Regions from separate parts of the Stenotrophomonas sp. YJH_SMC_20 genome, predicted to be linked through region 1. Evidence: predicted binding sites of a transcription regulator. Region 1 holds the regulator's gene; the other holds the start of a gene.
What was found. Region 1 encodes FliA, which starts transcription of late flagellar genes. Its sites were predicted from a motif close to TAAAGTTTNNCNNNCNNNGGCCGATAA; they were not measured.
Positions count from the first base shown of each region.

Region 2: the regulator FliA is predicted to act here: its motif matches at 1,952-1,978, upstream of AC5P6A_RS12730 (methyl-accepting chemotaxis protein).

Region 1 is NZ_JCAFRG010000002.1:2,609-13,117, forward strand. Features, by position in the region: gene AC5P6A_RS03350 (chemotaxis protein CheA) at 1-1,331, opposite strand, end outside; gene AC5P6A_RS03355 (response regulator) at 1,377-1,742, opposite strand; gene AC5P6A_RS03360 (STAS domain-containing protein) at 1,739-2,047, opposite strand; gene AC5P6A_RS03365 (chemotaxis protein CheW) at 2,160-3,371, opposite strand; gene AC5P6A_RS03370 (ParA family protein) at 3,368-4,150, opposite strand; gene motD (flagellar motor protein MotD) at 4,155-5,171, opposite strand; gene AC5P6A_RS03380 (flagellar motor protein) at 5,173-5,913, opposite strand; gene AC5P6A_RS03385 (chemotaxis protein CheA) at 6,017-7,849, opposite strand; gene AC5P6A_RS03390 (protein phosphatase CheZ) at 7,852-8,457, opposite strand; gene cheY (chemotaxis response regulator CheY) at 8,457-8,849, opposite strand; gene AC5P6A_RS03400 (RNA polymerase sigma factor FliA) at 8,907-9,650, opposite strand; gene AC5P6A_RS03405 (MinD/ParA family ATP-binding protein) at 9,647-10,509, opposite strand, start outside.
Region 2 is NZ_JCAFRG010000006.1:194,811-205,319, forward strand. Features, by position in the region: gene AC5P6A_RS12730 (methyl-accepting chemotaxis protein) at 1-1,832, opposite strand, end outside; gene AC5P6A_RS12735 (NAD-dependent epimerase/dehydratase family protein) at 2,045-2,938, opposite strand; gene AC5P6A_RS12740 (S41 family peptidase) at 3,037-3,948, opposite strand; gene AC5P6A_RS12745 (MarR family winged helix-turn-helix transcriptional regulator) at 4,001-4,465, shown strand; gene AC5P6A_RS12750 (KGG domain-containing protein) at 4,662-4,979, shown strand; gene AC5P6A_RS12755 (VOC family protein) at 5,239-5,589, opposite strand; gene AC5P6A_RS12760 (hypothetical protein) at 5,694-5,894, opposite strand; gene AC5P6A_RS12765 (autotransporter domain-containing protein) at 6,084-9,476, shown strand; gene cml (CmlA/FloR family chloramphenicol efflux MFS transporter) at 9,541-10,509, opposite strand, start outside.

The DNA.
Region 1 (10,509 bases):
AGGATCTTGGCGCGGTCCAGGCCACGGCCATCGTCGCTGACTTCGATGACGATATGGCCGCCCTGATGCGAGGCCGCCAGGGTGATCGTGCCGGTCTCGTCCTTGCCTGCACCGCGGCGCACGTCGGGCATTTCCAGGCCGTGGTCGATCGAGTTGCGCACCAGGTGCACCAGCGGATCGGCGATCTTCTCGATCAGGCCCTTGTCCAGCTCGGTACCTTCGCCGACGGTGCGCAGGCGCACCTGCTTGCCGAGGCGGCTGGACAGGTCGCGGACCAGGCGCGGGAAACGGCGGAACACCGCATCGACCGGCAGCATGCGCACGCCGATTACCGCTTCCTGCAGGTCGCGGGTGTTGCGTTCAAGCTGGTCCAGGCCGGCGAACAGGCTTTCGGCGTGGACCGGGTCCAGTGCGTGCGAGACCTGCTTGAGCATGGCCTGGGTGATGACCAGTTCGCCGACCAGGTTGATCAGCGCATCGACCTTGTCGACGCTGACGCGGATCGAGGTTTCCGCTTCCTGGTTGGCGCCGCCACTGGCGGCTGGCGCGGCAGGTGCCGACGGCGCCGCTGCCACCGGAGCGGGGGCAGCTGCGGCCGGGGCCTGGGTGGCCAGGCTTGGCGGCGCGGCCGGACGGATGTCCAGTTCGCAGTCGTCCAGCACCCAGGCGAAGGTGTCTTCGATCTTGCTGCGCGGCACCTTGCCGACCAGGCCCAGATCCCACGCCAGGTGGGCCTCCAACGGGTCGAGCTGGGCGAAGCCGGGCAGGCGTTCCATGCGCGCGGCGACCTGCAGCGAGCCGAGGTGTTCCAGCTCGCGGATGATGCGCAGCGGGTCGTTGCCGCTCATGAACAGCGACGGCGCCGGAGTGAATCCGATCTGCCAGGCTTCGGGGGTATCGTCCACCTTGGCCGCTGTCGCGACCGGAGCGCTCGATGCGGCCTGGCCGGAGAGAACGGCTTCCAGGCGCGCCTTCACTGCGGCGACAGCGGCGGGGTCGGCAGCCTGGCCGTGTTCGGCTTCGCGCAGCAGGGCGCGAAGCACGTCCACCGAAGACAGCATGGCGTCGACGGCATGGCCTTCCAGCGCCCGCTTGCCGGCACGCAGCTCATCGAGCAGCGTTTCCAGCACGTGGGTCAGGCCGGCGATGGCATCGAAGCCGAAGGTGCCGGCGCCGCCCTTGATCGAATGGGCGGCGCGGAACACCGAATTGATGATCTCCGCGTCCTGCTGTCCCGATTCCAGGGCCAGCAGGCCAGCCTCCATCGCGTCGAGGCCTTCGCGGCTCTCCTCGAAGAAGGTGGCGTGGAAGCGTTGCAGGTCCATGCTCATGGCAGTGGCGGTCCGGAAGCGAAGAAGGGGAGCGGTGCGGGGCGATCAGCCCAGCACTTTCTGCACGGTGGCGACCAGCTGTTCGGGATTGAACGGCTTGACCAGCCAGCCGGTGGCACCGGCGGCCTTGCCTTCGGACTTCTTGTCGGCGGCCGATTCGGTGGTCAGCATCAGCAGCGGGGTGAACTTGTAGTCCGGCAGCTGGCGCAGTTCGCGGATCAGCGCGATGCCGTCCATGTTCGGCATGTTGACGTCGGTGACCACCGCGTTGAAGCGCTGGCCCTTGGCGCGACCGAGCGCGACCGCGCCGTCTTCGGCTTCTTCGACGGCAAAACCGGCCGAGGTGAGGGCGAAGGAAACCATCTGGCGCATCGACGCCGAATCGTCCACCACCAAGATACGTGCGCTCATGCAGCGTTCTCCACAGATTTCAGGTTGTCATGGGTTGCGTCCAGGCCCAGGGCCTGGGTGACGCCCAGCAGGCGCGCGGCGTCACGGAAGGTTGCGGTGCAACCGTGGAAGCCGGTGCCCAGGCCGGCCTCGCGGCGGGCCTGCACGAATGCACACAGCACCTGCACGGCGGCCGTGTGGATGCGGGCGACCTGGCTTGCATCCAGGGTCAGCTCGCCTGCCTGCGCCACCAGCGGGGCGAGGCGGTTCTTGAGCTCGGTGCTGCTCTCGATGCCGAGATCCCCACCCAGTTCGACAGTGCTCATCGTTGCTCCGGACAAACGGTTCCGTGATCCATAACGGCACCCCGGCAGGGTTCTTTAGGGGAATCGACGCGTTGCGTCCCCGACAGGCACCGCGTCGGCGCAAAGCGCCGACTCAACTCAACAGCCGTGTGGCGTCGAGCAGGATCATCGGACGCTGGCTGACCCGGGCGACGCCACGGAACAGGTCGTTGGAAATCTGGCAGATGCGCGCGGTATCAGGCGGCTCGATCTGCGAGTCGGTAAGGTTGGCGACATCTTCCACCGCCGATACGCGCAGGCCGATGGTCTCGCCGTCTTCCTCCAGCACCACGATGCGGGTCTGCGAATCGTCTTCGGCAGCGGCCGCACCCAGGTGCAGGCCGAGATCCATCACCGGTACCACCTGGCCCCGAAGGTTCATGATGCCGAGCATCGCTGGTGCGGTGCCGCGCAATGGCAGCAGGGGAACTGGCAGCACCACTTCCTGCACCTTCAGCAGTTCCAGCGCATAAGCCTGGGCGCCGCAACGCAGGCGCAGCCAGCGCGAGGTGCGCTCGCCGGCGCGGCGGTTCTGCGGATGCGGGCTGCTGGCGGGCTGGAGAGCCTGTGCCTGCAGTTCCTGCCAGGTGCCGGGACGGTTGGTGGCCGGGGCATCCACGGCAACGCGGGGCGGCGGCGCGACGGCAGCGGGCGCAGCCGGGGCAGGCGCGGGCGCAGGGCGCGGCGCCGGGGGCGCTACCACGGCCGGGGGCGGCGTGGGGACATCCGCGCCGCCGGCAGCGGCCTCGAACGCTGCCTGCAGGCCGGGGCTGTCAGTGTGGGCGAGGTGATGGCTGTCGGCCGCGTCGGTCTCGTAGATCACTTCGTCGGGCAGGTCGTCCCAGGTGGGCTCCGGGCCGGCCTTGGCCGGGGCCGTCTCGTGGATCACCTCGTCAGGCAGATCATCCCAGGTCGGTTCCCGCTCGGGAGCGGCGACCGGCATTGCGGCGGCCTCGAAGGCGGCCTCCAGTGCTGCGTCGTCCTCTGCCGGTGCAACGGCAACAGTCTCCGTTTCGTAGATCACCTCGGCAGGCAGATCGTCCCAGGTGGGTTCGCGCCCGGCCGTTGCGGCGGTCTCGAAGGCGGCTTCGAGCGCGGCGTTGTCCGCGGCAGGCGCCGCGGCGACGGTGTCGGTTTCGTAGATCACCTCGGCCGGCAGGTCATCCCAGGTCGGCTCATGTTCCGGTTGCGATATGCTGGCCGGGGCCGGGGCGACGCTGTCCGGCGTTGGAAGCACGACGGCCGGAGCGATCGCTTCGCCCAGCAGTTCGTCCAGATAGTCGTCCAGTACGCCGGTGCTGTTCATGCGGCCTGCTCCAGGGCGCGGGCATCCTCACCGAGGATCCAGTTCAGTGCGCGGCGATAGGCGGCCAGGCCGCGGCCCGGGTACTCCTCACCAACGCTGGGCAGGGTCAGGCCTGCGGCATTGCTGATGCGGGTGTCGATCGGAATGGCGTCTTCCCACACGCGGGTGCCATGGCGATCCTGCATGGTGCGCAGCGACTCGTTGCCGGCGCGGGTGCGGCGGTCGAACAGGGTCGGCAGGATCGAGATCGGCAGCGAGCGGCGGCGCGAGCGCTCGACCATCTCGCCGGTGCGGACCATGCCGTCCAGGCCATGCAGGGCCAGCGGCTCGGCCTGGGTGGGGATGATCAGGCGGTCGGCAGCGGCCAGCGCGTTGATCATCAACAGGCCAAGGGTGGGGGCACAGTCCAGCAGGATGTAGTCGTGCTGGCCCTGGTGGCGCGCCAGTGCGTTCTGCAGGGCCAGGCCGAGGCCGGGCTGGTTGGCGCTGCGGCGCTCCAGCGTGGCCAGCGCCGACTGCGCGCAGACATAGTCCAGGCCTTGGATGCTGCTGGCATGGCACAGGCTGGAAAGATCGGCCGGCGGAGCGCCGAACAGTTCCAGCACGCCGGCCGGCGGCGGATCGACCGGTACGCCGAAGGCGCGGCTGAGCGAGGCGTGCGGATCGAGATCGATCAGCAGCACGCGATGGCCCAGCGCGGCCAGGCCGCGGCCGAGGGCGAGGGTGGTGGTGGTCTTGCCGACTCCGCCCTTCTGGTTGGCGATTGCCCAGATGCGCATCGGTTTACTCCTTCATTGCCGGGGGAACGGCGGCGCCGACGCGGCTGCCAGCCCGCACCGGCGGCAACTTCACCGGTGCGATGGGGGAGGTGGGGGCGCTGGCCGGAGTTGCGGCGGCTTGTTCGGTGGTGCTGTTGTCGACGGCGCCGGTGGCCGCATTGAGGCGCTGGCCGAGCGGATCCACCGAATGTGAGGTGTCGGCCAGGATGATGACCATCACCCGGCGGTTGCGGTTGCGCCCCTGCGCGCTGTCGTTCTCTTCGCGCGGACGAAACTGGCCATAGCCGACCATCGCCAGCCGCGACGGCTGCACGCCCTGGTCGGCGAACAGGTGCACCACGCTGGCCGCGCGGCCGGCCGACAGTTCCCAGTTCGAAGGGAAGGTGGCGGTGGCGATCGGCACGTTGTCGGTGTGGCCTTCCACGCGCACGCTGTTGGGCACGTCACGCAGCACCTCGGCCAGGCTGGCCAGCGTCTGCCGTGCATGCACGTCCAGCGCGGCCGAGCCGGTGGGGAACAGGATGTCGCTGTTGATCTCCACTTCAATCCACAACTCGGTGCGGCGCACGCTGATCATGCCGCGGTCGATCAGCGGCGCCAATGCAGCGGTGAGGCGGTCGGCGATGCTGTTGAGCTGGCGCTCGGCACGGGCGATCTGTTCCTGGTTGTGCACGGAGACCGGCATGCGCATCTGCGAGGCCATCGACGGCAGCAGGGTCGGGTCGTGCGACGGCGCCGGCGCGGAGGGTCCGATCTTGGTGCCGGACTTGATCACCGAAGGGCTGTCCCAGCCGCCACCCTGCACCTGCTTGTTCCCCACCTGCACCGGGTTGATGGTGCGCGGTGCGCCACCGAAGGCATCGGTGAGCGCGTCGGCCATGATCCGGTACTTGCCCTCGTTGACCGAGGAGATCGCGTACATGACCACGAAGAAGGCGAGCAGCAGCGTCATCAGGTCGGCATAGGGGATCGCCCATGCTTCATGGTTGGCGTGCTCTTCGTGGTGCTTGCGGCGGGCCATGTCAGTGCAGGAAGCCGGAAAGGTTGGTTTCGATGTTGCGCGGGTTCTCGCCCTGGGCGATCGAGATCAGCCCTTCAATGACCATTTCGCGGTCGCGGGTGTTGTGCGAGATCACACTCTTGAGCTTGGCAGCCACCGGCAGGAACAGCAGGTTGGCCGAGGCGATGCCGTAGATGGTGGCGGTGAACGCGGCGGCGATGCCGTGGCCGAGCTTGCTCGGGTCGGCCAGGTTCTTCATCACCGCGATCAGGCCGAGCACGGCGCCGATGATGCCGAGGGTCGGGGCGTAGATGCCCATCGCTTCGAAGACCTTGGCGCCGGCCTGGTCCTGGTGTTCCTGGCTGCCCAGTTCGATTTCCAGCATGTGCCGCATCGATTCGGGCTCGACGCCGTCCACCAGAAGCTGCAGGCCCTTGCGCAGGAACGGGTCCTGCTGCGCTTCCACCTGCGATTCCAGGCCCAGCAGGCCCTGGCGGCGGGCGATGTTGCTCCACTCGACGATCTGCTGGATCAGTTCACGGCGATCGCTGTGTGGCGGGCGTACGACCCAGCGCACGATCTTGAACGCATGCTTGAACACCGCCGGCGAGGTATGCAGCAGGATCGCGGCGACGGTGCCGACGATGACGATCACGAACGCCGCAGGCGACCACAACGACGCCAGGCCGGCGCCCTTGAGGATGCTGCCGCCGACCAGCGAGGCCAGGGCGAGAAAGAGTCCAATGAGGCTGAGTCTATCCATGGTTCCGGTATCGGCGTGTATGAATGGGACTTGAGACACCGGTAGATCGCGTACAGACGGTAGTCACAGTTTTTCGGGTTGCCGGGCATGGCCCTGGCGGGGTTCAACGCAGCCCGTCCACGTCCAGGATCAGGGCCATGCGACCATCGCCGATCAAGGTTGCACCGGCATAACCGCGCAGGCCGCGCAGGGCCTTCGGCAGTGGCTTGATGACCACTTCCTCACGCCCGCGCACCTGGTCCACGACCAGCCCGAAGCGGGCTTCGCCGGCCTGCAGCACCACGATGGTCAGCAGGGTTGACGCGGCCGGTGTCACATCCAGCCACTGGCGCAGGTCGACCAGCGGCAGGGTGTGCGAGCGGCGATCAAGCACGGCGCGGCCATCGAACCAGCCCAGCGAGGTGCGCGGCGCGTGCAGCACTTCCATCACGCGTGCCAGGGGTAGCGCGTAGACGTCCTCGCCGGCCTGCACCAGCAGGGTCGGCAGGATCGCCAGGGTGAGCGGCACGCGGATCAGGAAGCGGCTGCCACGACCCAGTTCCGACTGGATCTGGATCTGGCCGCTCAGTTCGCGGATGCGCGACTGCACCACGTCCATGCCGACGCCACGGCCGGAGATATCGGTGACCTGCTGCTTGGTCGAGAAGCCCGGCAGGAACACCAGGTGCAGGCACTCCTCGCTGCTCAGGCGGGCGGCGGCTTCCGGATCGATCAGGCCCTTCTCGCGCGCCTTGGCGCGCAGCTTCTCCGGGTCGATGCCGGCGCCATCGTCCTGCACCTCGATGCTGACGTAGTCGCCTTCCTGCTGCGCCGACAGGCGTACATGGCCCATCCGCGGCTTGCCTTGTGCTTCGCGCAGGTCGGGCATTTCCACGCCATGGTCGATGGCGTTGCGGACCAGGTGCACCAGCGGGTCGGCCAGGGCCTCGACCAGGTTGCGGTCGAGCTCGGTCTCGGCACCGATCAGCTCCAGGTCCACTTCCTTCTTCAGCGAGCGGGCAACGTCGCGGGCGACCTTGGGGAACCGCGAGAACACCTTGCCCACCGGCTGCATGCGGGTGCGCATCACCGCCGATTGCAGGCGCGCGGTGGCGATATCCAGCGTCGACACGGCGCGGTCCAGCTCTTCATCGCGCAGGCGTGCACGCAGGGTCTTGAGCCGATTGCGCGACAGCACCAGTTCGCCGATCAGGTTGACGATCGCGTCCAGGCGTTTGGTATCAACGCGCACCGTGTGTTCGGCCTCGGCCAGCGGCTTGGCCGCCGGCTTGGCCACGGGTGCCGGTGCAGCGACCGGGCGCGGCGCGGGCGCCGGCGCCGGTGCCAGGACTGCAGCAGGCTTGGCACCCGGTGCGGCGCCACCGTGCAACTGGTCGAGCAGGGCTTCGAACTCGTCCTCGCTGATCAGGCCGTCGTCGGCTTTTTTTGCCGGCGCGATCGCAGTCGGAGCATTGCCACCGTGCAGCTGGTCGAGCAGCGCCTCGAATTCGTCGTCGGTGATCAGGTCGCTGCCCCCCGCGGCGGGTGCTGCGGCGGCGGCGGGCGCAGCCACGGCACCCCCGTGCACGTCGAACTGGGCGATCAGGTCCGGCGGCGCATAGCCCGGCTCGGTGCCGGACGACACGGCGTCCAGCATCGACTGCAGGTAATCCAGTGATTGCTGGGCCGCGTCGAAGTGGTGGGCCTGCAGCACGGCCTGGCCGGCGCGCGCCGCGCCCAGCGCCTCCTCAGCGGCGTGGCACAGCTCGACCATGGCAGTGACGCCGAGGAAGCCGGCGCCGCCCTTGAGCGTGTGGTAGCCGCGGAACACCGCATTGAGCTGGTCGCTGTCCTGCGGTGCCTGCTCCAGCGACACCAGCTGTTCGCCGAGGCGGTCCAGGATCTCCTGCGCCTCGATGATGAAATCGGCAGTGATGTCGTCGGATACCGCGCTCATGCTTACAGCCCCAGATCCGACAACAGGTCGTCGGCGTCGTTCTGCGAGACCGCGTGGCGGTCCAGTCCCTTCAGTGCCGGCCCGGCCAGTGCCGGGTCGGTGCGATGCTGTTCCGGCGGCAGGCCGAGTGCGCCGAAGCCCTCGTGCACGCGGCGGACGATGCCGACCACGCGACGGATGATCTGCCCGGTCAGGTCCTGGTAGCTCTGGGTCAGGGCGATCTCGGTCAGGTTGTGGCGGATGCGCTCGAGCTGCGCGTCCTGGCCTGGCTGCAGGCCTTCGGCACGCAGCTGTTCGGTCAGGCTGCGGCATTCCTCGGCCAGGTCCAAGGTGCGGTGGGTGGCCTGTTCGGTCATCGCCACCACGTGGTCCAGGCGCGCGCAGGCGTCATCCAGCTCACCGGCCTCGCTGGGCACGGTCGGCAGTTCACCCAGCGCCTGTCCCAGCTCGCGGGCCAGCCGCGACAGGCCGCTCATCATCGGCTGCGTGCGCAGCGCGACCAGTCCGTCGATGCGTTGCCGCCAGGCAGCTTCGTCACCGGACTCCAGTGCGTCCAGGGCTTCCTGCAGGCGCAGGGCCAGGGCGTTCTTGTCGACCGTGGTATCCATCAGGCGCTGGCCGCCAGGCGTTCGAAGATCTTGCCGAGCTTTTCTTCCAGCGTCTGCGCGGTGAAGGGCTTGATGATGTAGCCGTTCACGCCGTTCTGGGCGGCTTCGATGATCTGTTCGCGCTTGGCTTCGGCAGTGACCATCAGCACTGGCAGGGTCTTCAGCTTGGCATCGGCGCGGATCGCCTTGAGCAGCTCGATGCCGGTCATCACCGGCATGTTCCAGTCGGTGACGACGAAATCGAACGACTGGCTCTGCAGCAGCGACAGCGCGGCATGCCCGTCCTCGGCTTCGGCGGTATTGGTGAAGCCAAGATCGCCCAGCAGGTTCTTGACGATGCGACGCATGGTCGAGAAGTCGTCGACGATCAGGATGCGCATGTTCTTGTTCAAAGCAGAGTTCCTTTGTTGTTCATTCCGGGTGGCCGGGGGCAGCCGCCTCGGGCATGTTCACTCTTCCAGGCCGGCGTCGGCCGCCTCGAAAATCTTCAATCGTCCACGCAGGCGCAGCACGGCCTGGCCGTGTATCTGGCAGACCCGCGACTCGCTCACGCCGAGCACCGCGCCGATCTCCTTCAGGTTCAGTTCCTGCTCGTAATAGAGCGAGAGCACCAGCTGTTCGCGCTCGGGCAGGTGGCCGATGGCCTTGCCCAGCTCGCGGCCGAACTCGCCGCGCTCCAGCACCTGCTGCGGCGTCGGGCCGCCCTGGGCGACGGTATCCAGCTCGCCCTGGTCCTCGATGCGTGACTCCAGGCTCAGCACCTGGCCACGCGCGGCGTCTTCCATCAGCCGCAGGTATTCGGGCAGCGGCATCTCCATCGCGGCGGCCACTTCGGTGGCGCTGGCGGCACGGCCGGTGCTCTGTTCCAGGCGGCGGATGGTGGCAGCGGCGTCGCGTGCGCGGCGATGCACCGAGCGCGGCACCCAGTCGCCACGGCGGATCTCGTCGATCATCGAACCGCGGATGCGGATCGAGGCGTAGGTCTCGAACGAGGCGCCCTGGTCGGCGTCGTAGCTGCGCGACGCTTCGATCAGCCCCATCATGCCGGCCTGGATCAGGTCGTCCACCTCCACGCTCGCCGGCAGGCGTGCGGCCAGGTGGTGGGCGATGCGCCGCACCAGGTCCGAGTGCTGGGAGATGACCTCGTTGGCCGCCGAGCGCTGGACCTCCCGGTACTGGGCTGCGCCTTTCATGCGGCCACCCCGCGCTGCTTGAGAATGCGCTCGAGGAAGAACTCGACGCCGCCACGCGGTTCGGTCGGCGCCTGCCAGCGTGCGGTGCGGCGCGCGATCTCGGTGATCGCCAGCGCGGCCGGGCTGGACGGGTAGGCCTTCACCACCGGTTGCTGGCGCTGCACCGACAGGCGCAGCCAGTCGTCCTGCGGCACGCAGCCCAGGTAGTTCAGCGAGACATCGGCGAGGAACTTCTCGCACACGCGGGTCAGCTTTTCGTACAGCACGCGGCCCTCGTTGGGGTCGCGCACCATGTTGGCCACCACCTGGATGCGGTCCACGCCGCGCTCGCGCGACAGCACCTTGATCAGTGCGTAGGCGTCGGTGATCGAGGCCGGTTCGTCACAGACCACCACCACGGTGTCCTGCGCGGCCTGGCAGAAGGTCAGCACGCCATCGGTGATGCCGGCGGCGGTGTCCACCACCATGATGTCCAGCTCGCGTTCCAGTTCGGAGAACACGTTGACCAGGCCGACGTGCTCGGCCGGGGCCAGCTCGGCCATGTGGCGGCGACCGGACGCGGCCGGGACCACCAGCACGCCGTTCGGGCCTTCGACGATGACGTCGTCCAGCGAGCAGCGGCCGGCCACCAGGTCGGCCAGCGTAAAGGTGGGGTTCAAGCCCAGGATCACGTCGATGTTGGCCAGGCCCAGGTCGGCGTCCAGCAGCAGCGTGCGCTTGCCCATGCCCGCCAGCGCCACAGCCAGGTTGGCCGAGACGTTGGTCTTGCCCACGCCGCCCTTGCCGCCGGTCACCGCGATGGTGCGCACAGGGCCGAGCGGCTCGCTGCGGGTGGCCGACAGCGGGAAGGTCTTGGTCA
Region 2 (10,509 bases), on a different contig from region 1:
TGTTCGGTGCGGCGCGACAGGTCGCTGTTGCCGGCCGCGATCTCGCCAGCGGCCAGGCGGATGCTGGCCGCCGACTGCTGGATCTGTCCGACGATCTGAGTCAGCTGCTGCACGGTGCTGTTGGCATCGTCGCGCATCACCGCGAACACCCCGTGGAACTCACCCTGCATGCGCGCAGTGAGGTCGCCGGCGGCGATCGCGCGCAGCAGCGTAGACAGTGCAGCCAGGTTGTGGTCGCTGACCTGCATCATTGTGTTCAAGGTCTCCACCATGCGGCGGAAATCATGCTCGAAGCGCAGCGCATCACCGCGCACGGCGAAATCACCGGCAGCGGCGGCGGCGGCCAGCTGCTGGATCTGCTCGTTGATCGCAGCCAGGTTGCCCTTGGTGGTTGCCATCGCGGCGGTGAATGCCGCCTTCTCGCCCGGCAGCGCTTCCATGTCCACGCTGAGGTCGCCCACTGCGTAGCGCTGCATCACCTCGACCAGGCGCTGGGTGACCGCATTGCTGGAGGCCACCAGCTGGTTGCTGTCGGCCACCATGCGGCCGTACTCGCCCGGGAACGCCGCAGCATCCATGCGGTAGCTGAGTTCCCCGGCATCGTGGCGGCGCGCCATTTCGGCCTGCGCAGCCATCACTGACTGCAACTGCCCACGCATGCCCTGCATCGCGTCCAGCAGGCGCCCCACTTCGTCGTTGCTGCGCGCCGGCAGCGTGCTGTCCAGCTTGCCGGCGGCGACATCACCGGCCACGCGCACCGCTTCGGCCAACGGACGGATCGCCAGGCGGCGCAGCAGTACATGGACACCGGCGCTGAGGCTCAGCGCGGCGATCACGCCGACCAGCAGGGTCAGCCACAGCAGCTGGCGTGCCTCAGCCACGATCACCGCGTGCGGCATCACCACGCCCAGGGCAAAACGCTGCGGCGCATCGCCGACCCGCAGCGGTACATACACCCGCACATTGCCGGCCGCATCCGGAGTGAAGGCCTCGAACGGACGGTCGGCGGCAATGTCGGCCAGCATGCTGCGGGTCTGCGCGTCGCTGCGCGGCTTGCCGATCTCGGCGGCATTGGCCGAGGCCAGCACCACACCCTTCGGCGACAGCAGTTCGACACGACCGGCCCCCATCGGCTTCAGCGTGGCCAGGTGCTTCTGCAACGCCGCCAGCGAGAAGTCCACGGTGAACACGCCCAGGAATCTGCCGTTCTCGATGATCGGCGTGCTCAGGGTGCTCATGAGCACCTTCTGGCCGGCGATGTCATAGGCGTAGGGTTCGCTGACCTTGGGCAGCTTGTCACGGCTGGGCCCCATGTACCAGTCGCCCGATCCGCTGGCGGTCTCGGTGTAATCGGTCATCACCGACTGCTGCGGCTTGCCGTCCTGCCAGGCCCAGTAGCTCATGTAACGGCCGGTGGCATCGTGTGCTTCGGTATTGACGAACTCCGCATCCTTGCCGTCGAAGGCATCGGCCTCCCACATGGTGCTCTTGCCGAGCCATTGCGGATGAGCACGCAGCTGTTCGCCGAGCACCGCCGCTAGGCTGGCGCGGTCGGGCACGTCGCCACGGGCACGCTGGGCCAGCACGCTTTCAACCATGGCATCGTTGCTGGCAAAGGCGGTGCCCAGGTCAGCCGCCACCTGGCGCGCCTCGGCGTTGGCCTCGCTGGTCATGGTCTGGCGCGAGGCGCTGATCAGACTGGCGCTGGCCTGCCGGTAGATCAGGAACGCGGTCAGGCCGAAGCACAGCAGCGCGATCACAGCGGTGCCCAGCATCAGCTTGTGGGCGATGCTGCCCGGGCGTTGGGCAGTGGCGGAGCGGGAAGAAGGCATGGGAGGGTCCGCAAGGCAATTCAGGACGACCGGCGTCACGAGGACACCGCGCAGGCGCGCGATCCGTCGCGCAGGCCACCGGCCGCCGGGCCGCGCCCGGTGCACGAGGCACACCGGGTTTAGCGGCCGGCCGCCATCGAGATTGAGGCCAGCGGCCTACACATTCCTGAACCTGCTCAGGGTGGGCTCGGTGCCCGCCCCCTGCGACCATCTCATTCGGCGACCCGATCCTTGATCCACTCCGCCCTTGGCAGCACCTCGATGCTGCCGGCGGCGTACTGCTGCAGCACGTCGTCCGGGCCGAAGCGCGGCTGCCAGCCCAGCACGCTGCGCAGGCGGGCACTGTCGTAGACGCGATCGATGCTCAACGGCAGCGGCCAGCCCCGTCGTTCGAACTCGGCCAGCAGCTGTGGCGCGCGGCGTGCCAGCACGCTGCGCGGGTGGGTGGCCAGCTCCAGGCAATCCTCACGCCGGAACGGCGTCGGAGCGCACGCGATGTAACGCGCGAAAGCGGCGCCTTCGTCCAGCAGCAGTGCAGCATGCGCGCTGGCTACATCACGTGCGTCGATACCGCGGTGCAGGCGGAACATCGCCATGCGTTCGGGCGGCTCGGGGAAGCAGCGGGCCATGCGCAGCACGCGCACGCTGAAGGCCGGCGCCGCAGCGGCTTCGGCCAGTGCTTCGGCCTGCAGCTTGGTGCGGTGGTAGATCGTGCGCGGCAACGGCTCGGTGTCTTCATCGATCCAACGGCAGCCACCGGCGACCACGGCGTGGCCGTACAGCGCGGTTGTACTGGTCAGCACGAATCGCCGCGCCCCGGCTTCGCGTGCGGCCTGCAGCAGGTGCGCGGTCGCCTCCACGTTGATCTGGTGGAACACCCCGTCCGGCACCAGGCCGACATGGGGTGCGTGCAGGGCGGCGGTATGGATCACGGCGTCAACGCCCTGCACCGCCCGTGCGACAGCCTGGTGATCGGTGACATCGGCAATGATGCGGGTGGTGGCGAATGGGCTGCGATCCAGCCCCACCACTTCGTGGGAGGCCGCCAATGCGCCGAAGATCGCGCGCCCGATCCGCCCGGAACTGCCGGTCAGCAGAATCTTCATTGAGTCCATTCACTCGAAGCGCCCGGGAACTACCGGGATGCTTCGATTCTAGGCACGCTGCATGTCGTCTGCGATAGGGCGCAATTGCAATTGTGCGTTCATTCCCGCGAGGCCGATCGGGCCAGCAGCTGCCGCGCGACGAACAGCGGATCGTCACCGCCTGCCGCGTCGGGCGTGACACCGGTGCGTTCCCAGTTGGTTCCGGTATGTAGATTGATCGGTTGCCGATCGGGAATGCTGATCTGATAGCCATCCGGCAGCAGCACAGGATCATCGACCATGTGTGCAGCGCCGCCGCTGCGCGTGCCGACAATGCGTGCACGGCCCAGCGCCTGCAGCGAGTAGGCGACGAACTCGGCAGCCGACGCGGTGCGGCGATCGATCAGCACGACCAGCGGCTTCAGGTAAGTGGGCAGGCTTGCCGGCGGCAGTGGTACCAGCGTGCGCCGCCCGCGCTGGTCCAACTGCTGCACCGCGTCGATCTTCGCGTCCAACAGCGTGCGCACCAGCAGGTCGGCACTGCCGTCATCCCCGCCGCCGTTCTGGCGCAGATCCAGCACCAGGCCATCGGTGTCGGCCAGCAGCTCGAGGGCGGCGGCGAGTTTCCGCCGGGCCAGATCCAGCGGATAGAATGTACTCAGCCGCAGGTAACCGATGTTGCCCTCCAGCACCCGTACCTCGCGCACGCCAGCGCCATTGCTGCGCGCATCCGCGCGCCATGCCATCAGCCAGTCGTCCTGGCCGGCCGTTGCGTCCACGCGCTCTACATGGAAGTGGCCATCGAACGTGTCCAGGTCCTGGTTCAGGCGTGCGCTGAAAGCCTTCGGATCCGAGCAGCTGTCCACATAGCGCTGCTGGGTGGACCAGCCGCGCACGGCTTCGGCAATGCGTGCGCCTTCGGCCGCATCCAGGTACTGCGCCTCTATCGCCGTGGCCGCTGCCTGCAGCACGGCGTCCTGCGCCGGGCAGGCGGCCGCCAGCAACGCGCCAAGCATCCACGAAACCGTCATGATCGCCTCCGTCGCCTTGATGATATATAAGTGCTTATATATCATTGTCATCATGGATCTCCAACGTGCAACTCTGGGAACGCTGCTGCGTGCCCTGCTCGACCAGCTCGACCCGGCGGTCGAGCAGGCCTACCGGGACCTGCAACTGGACTACCGGCCGCGCTACACCCCGGTGCTGCGCACGCTGATGGTGCAGGGCCCCTGCCGCATCAAGGATCTGGCACTGGCCTGCGGGCTCAGCCACTCCGCGCTCAGCCAGACGGTTTCAGCGATGGTGCGCGACGGCTGGCTGCACGCTGCGGTGGGCGAGGACAGCCGCGAACGCATCCTGCAGTTGAGCCCGCACGCCCTGCAGGCATTGCCGGCGCTGCAGGCGCAGTGGCAGGCTACGGCGCTAGCGGCCCGCAGTCTCGACGCCGATCTTGGACAGTCGTTGGAACAGGTGCTGCGTGAGGCATTGAAGGTGCTGGAGCAACGACCGTTCGCGCAACGCCTGCGCGACGCCCGCCTGCGCTGATGCAGTGCGTCGGCGACACCCCGCGTGTTCGCCGGTGGTGGTGGTCCTGGCATCCGCCTGAATGGCGGACTCATCAACCACGTGCGCATGCCGGGTGAAGACCACGGCGGGGATGGCGACCTCGGCTTAGCACGCACTGGCCAAGCATTGGCGCTGTCGCCGACCACGGCGCCGCCCATGCAGAAGGATACTTCCCATGACTGAGCAGAATCACCGCTCCAACCGGGGCTTCGCCTCGATGGACCAGGCCAAGCAGCGCGCGATCGCTGCCAAAGGCGGACGTGCGGCGCATGCCTCCGGCAATGCGCATGAGTTCAGCCGCGATGAGGCACGTGCGGCAGGCCGCAAGGGCGGCGAGGCGATCAGCCGTGATCGGCAGCACATGGCCGCGATCGGGCGCGAGGGTGGGCACGCGCGCCACGCCAACGCGCGCCAGCAGCAACAGCAGCAGCAGCAGCAGCAGCAGCAGCAGATCGAGCATGGTGGAGAGGCTCCGCACCGCCAGCAGAAGTGATCATCACGCGGCCAGGCCGTTTCCCGTCGGCGGTGCCATCCTGCAGCCACAAGCTGGGCCAGGGTACCGGCCGATGCCATCGCCCAGCCGACGCCGACGGCCGTGCCACTGCGGTACCACGTAAGCATCCGCGGCGCGGCGTGCATTGCGCCCGGTTGCGCGATGAGCGCACGCGCGTGTCCTGCCAGCCCCTGTGATGTCGATTGCCACGCAGGGTCGGCCTGTCACGTGGTAGCAGGCGGCGTTGGAACCGTCCTGCTCAGGTGTGCACGAGGATGTTCAACAGCCGCCCGAATGGATCGCGGACAAAGAAGCGGCGCACGCCCCAGGGTTCATCGACCGGCCCATACTCCAGCGCGATGCCGGCCTTACGCATGCGCTCCAGCACCTGCTGCAGGTCGTCCACCTCGATCGACAGGTCCGGCACCGCAGTGCCGGAACCGCCTTCACTGGCAAAGCTGACCTGCGCCAGCGCACTGCCCTGCCCGCCATGGGTGACGATCCAGCCATGGTCCATCACCACGGGCATGCCAAGCAGCTCGCCATAGAAGGCAGCGGCCCGTTCCGGCTCAGCCGTGGCGATGTTGGCGACGACGCGTTTGACGGCCATGGCATGCTTCCGTTGGACAGGGCCCATCCAGACTGCCCGACCTTCCACGGAAACAGAAGAGCCCCGTCAGTGACGGGGCTCCCACACGGCTCAATCGGCGCGACTCACACGCCCATGCACAGATCGACCACGCAGGTGTTGTACGCCTGCTGGCATTCCCCAGCGTCGGCCCCACTGGCCAGGCACATCTGGTAGGCCCGCCAGCAGGGCGCGTCGCAAGGCTCGACAGGGCCCGCCACCGCCACCGAACCGGTACACGCCAGCGCGAACAGCGGCGCCACGATCACTTTCCTGACAGTACGCATCACCATCACTCCCTGATAAGCCTGGTGAGCCCAGGCCGGCTCACGGTAGCGGGGGAGCCGCGAGGCAACGTGAACACCGGCGTCACGCAACCTTAACGCGTTCATAAAAATTCCTTCACACTACTGGGGGTGATTGGCGCGCTGCGGGGTTAACGGCGTTGTTGTCCGTCAACCAAGGAATGTTGTCCGATGAATCACCCGCAGCACGGCTGTTCGTCCCACTCCCGCTTCCCGCTGCACAGCCGCCTGGCGTTGGCCGTCGCCAGTTCGCTGTTGCTGGCTGCAGCGCTTCCCGCCATGGCCAGCGAGTCACTCGACGCTTGGCAGCAGCAGCGCCAACTGCAGGCGGCATGGGCGCAGCCCACGTCGATGGCGAGCGCGTCGACCGGCGCCAACGCAGCGGCCGCAACACCCACGGCAGCAGCCAGCAGCACGTCGCTCCTCGGTAACGCAGGTGATCCGGCCAGTTGGCGCACGGAGGAATTCAACGCCGACTGGGGCCTGGCGGCGACCCACGCCGACGACGCCTATGCGCGTGGCCTGACGGGCACCGGCATCCGCCTTGGCGTGTTCGACAGTGGCACCGGCCTGGACCATCCGGAATTCGCTGGCAAGAACCATCGCAGCATCCACATCGCCGACGTGCTCGCCGATGGCACGCGCTGCACCAACACTGCACAGCTCACTGGCCCCGGCGCCTGCTTCTCAAGTGACGGCGACGACGTGCAGGTCAGCTACGTCGGGTTCAACGCAAACGTCCCGCAGAACATCCGCGATCTGATCCTGGCGGGGCCCTATGTACAGCCCGGTATCGGCTACGAAGTGCACGGCACCCATGTTGCCGGCACCATCGCTGCCAACCGTGATGGCAACGGCATGCATGGCGTGGCCTTCGGCGCCGATCTCAGTGTGGCCCGCCTGTTCTTCAACAGCGCCAGCGAATGGCAGCGTACGGCGACCGGGTATTCGGTAGTCTCGCTGGGCAGCGTCGGGCCGGATTCGTCCGCCGTGGTCGACATGTATGCGCAGATGAATGCCCAGGGCGTGCGCGCGGTCAACCACAGCTGGGGCCTGAGCAAGGAACCCGATGCGGTGCTGATGGACCGGATCTACAACGATCCCGATTATCGCGACTACCTTGCCACTTATGCAGACGGATCACGCGCCAGGGGAATGATCCAGGTCTGGGCGGCAGGCAATTCGCCGGCGCGCGGTGCTGCGGCTCCTGTATCGGCCAGCCCCATCGCCGGCATGTACGCCACCCTGCCGCGTGCCTTCGCCGACATCGAAAAATACTGGCTCAGCGTCGTCAACGTTGGACAGGATTTCACCCTCAGCCTGACCTCCAACAAGTGCGGGCTCAGCGCCAACTGGTGCCTGGCGGCCCCGGGTTCCAACATCAACTCCACGGTCTACGGCGATGACTCCGCCGTTGCGGCGTCGTTGGGCGTTGATGCCAACGGCAACCTGTCGCTCGACGTCACCCAGCGCGTGCCAACCTACAGCTACGGGCTGCTCAGCGGCACGTCGATGGCTGCACCGCACGTAACCGGTGCGCTGGGCCTGTTGTTCGAACGCTTCCCCTATCTGGACAGCGCGCAGGTCCGCGACGTGCTGCTGACCACCGCGCGTGATCTTGGCGCACCCGGCATCGACGAGATCTACGGCTGGGGACTGATGGACCTGCGCAAGGCCATCGAAGGCTACGGCTCGCTGCGCGTGGACACCAACGTGGTGATGAACCAGAAGGCCGGTGGCCTGAAGGTGTGGGAAGGCGATGCCTGGGATGACTGGACCAATGACATCGGCGGCCCCGGCAAGCTGACCAAGTCCGGCATCGGCTGGTTGCGCCTGAGCGGTGACAACAGCTTCAACGGCGCGGTACTGCAGGACGGTACGCTGGAACTGAACGGCGCCAACGCGCTTACCGCGGCGGTCGAAGTGCAGGGCGGCCAGTTCCTGCTCAACGGCAGCCTGTTCTCCACCGCACTGACCACTACCGGTGGCGTGAGTACGGTCAGCGCCAGCGCCGTGCTGAAGGACAGCAACCTGAGCGTCAACGGCGGCGTGGTGTCCTTCAACGGCACGCAGACCGGCGGCACCACCACGGTCGGTGCCAACGGCCTGCTGAAGGGTGTCGGTACGCTCGGCACCACCCAAGTCGACGGCATCATCGCGCCCGGCAATTCAATCGGCACGCTGACCATCAACGGTAACTACGTGCAGGGCGCAACCGGCGTCTATGCCGCCGAACTTGCTCCAGGCGGGCGCAGTGACCAGTTGCACGTGACCGGCACCGCCACCCTGGGCGGTACCCTGCTCGCGCTGCCGGAGCCGGGCACCTATTACCTCGGCGAGCAGTTCAATTTCATCCGCGCCGACGGCGGTCTCAACGGGCAGTTCGCGAAGACCGACTTCAGCGCGTTCTCGCCGTTCCTGCAGTTCAGCCTGGCGTACGGTGCCAACGGAGCACGCATCGACGTGGCCCGTGGTGCATCGCTGGCCAGTGCGGCCACTACGCCCAACCAGCATGCGGTTGCGGCGGCGGCCGATGGCCTGGCGATCAACCAGGGCCTGCCCAAGCCGCTGACACAGCTGTTCCCGCAGCAGGTCGGTGCCGTACTCGATGGCCTCAGCGGCGAGCTGCACGCAGCCACCTCGCTGGCGCTGGTGGAAGGCAGCCGTCATGTCCGTGACGCTGCGTTGTCACGCCGTGCCGGCGCAACCGCACCGGGATCCGATACGGGTGACGCCACCGGTGCCTGGGTGCAGGCACTGGGCGGCAACAGCAGGCTGGATGGCAACAGCAACACCGCGCGCACCGATGCCAACAGCAATGGCCTGCTGGTGGGCATCGACCGCGAGTTCGGTGGCTGGCAGGTCGGCGTGCTGGCCGGTACCGGCCGCACCGACGTGAAGCAGCTGGAGCGCCGTGCCAAGTCGAAGATCGACAACACGCACGTCGGCGCCTATGCCAGCCACGCCTGGGGCGGCTTCGGCCTGCGCGGTGGCGTGGCATGGAGCAAGCACAAGGTGAAGAGCACGCGCGATGTCGGCTTCGCCGGCTTCAGTGACAGCCTGAGCGCGCGCTACAACGCGCATGCGCGCCAAGCGTTCATCGAAGCGGGCTATCGCTTCGGCAACGCGGAAGGCGGGTTGGAGCCCTACCTGCAGGTGGCTCGCGTGGAAGTGGACCTCAAGCAGATCAACGAGCGCGGTGGCGCGGCGGCGCTGCACGGCAAGGTGGACGACACCGGCACCACCACCGCTACCGCAGGGCTGCGCTTCGACAAGGGCCTGAAGGCATCATTCCAGCAGGACAGCTGGCTGCATCTGCGCGGTGGTCTGGGCTATCGCCGCGCCTTCGGAGACCGCAGCCAGGTGGCCAACCTGGCCTTTGCCAACAGCAGCACGCCCTTTGCAGTCGAAGGCGCACCGATTGCCGAGAACGCTGTCGTGGCCGAGCTGGGCCTGTCGGCGTGGCTGACGCCGCGGCAGCAGCTGGAGCTGGGCTACAGCGGCCAGTTCGGCAGTGAAAGCCGCGACCATGGGGCCAGTGCTCGCTGGTCCATCCGCTTCTAAACACGTGTTCTCTTGACGGGTTGGGGCGGCCTTGCGGCCGCCCCTTTTTTGCTCACCCCCAGCGCTATGCGCGACGGCGCAGGGCGGCGGCACCTGCCAGACTGGCAAGTGGCAGCAGCAACCCATAGGCCACCAGCGGCCACACGGTATCGCCGGGTAGCACAAGGATCACCAGCGTGCCGATGCCTGCCACGATAAGGCTCTGCACTGCGTAGTACAGGGCCACCGCCGCACCCGACGCATCGGCGAAATCACGCAGCGCACCGTTGGCAGCCACTGAAACCACCATCACCAGCCCCACCGCGATGCCCCACATGGGCAGCACCACGCCGATCAACGAGGGACGCCACGCGGCGGCCGACGCCATCAGCAGCGCCCCGGCCACCATCACCCACAGGCCGCGCAGGAAGGTACCGCGCACGTTCCAGCGCCCAATGCACGCGTTCGCCATCCGCGCCGTGACGATCATCACCAGTGCCACCGTCGCGAAGGCCAGGCTGAACGACAGCGGCGAGTACTGCATGCGCCCGACCAGCAACCGGGGCGCGACTGAGAAGAACACGAAGAATGTGCCCATGCCCGCGCTGAAGCCCAACGTGTAGACCCAGAACGCGCCGCTGCCGAGGATGCGTCGTGCCGCCGGTCGCGCCCCGTCATGGCACTGCGGGCGGGTTTCGTGCCAATGCCGCACCGCGCGCAGGCCGGCGATCATGCCCAGTACGCCGAGCAGAACGAAGATCGCGCGCCAGCCGACGGCACCAGCCAGCAGTGCGCCCAGAACAGGCCCCAGCGCCGGCACGAAGGCCAGCATCGAAGCGAACAACCCATACAGCGAGGCGCCTTCGGGTGTATCGGCATAGACGTCACGGACCGTGGCGAAGGTCGCCACCAATGCCGCCGACGCTCCCACCGCCTGTACGGTTCGCCAGGCCAGAAAAGCGGCGCCGCTGCCGGACAAGGCCAGCGCAAACGACGAAAGCGCGAACAGCAACGCCCCCAGCAACAGGACCGGGCGTCGCCCGATGCGGTCGGA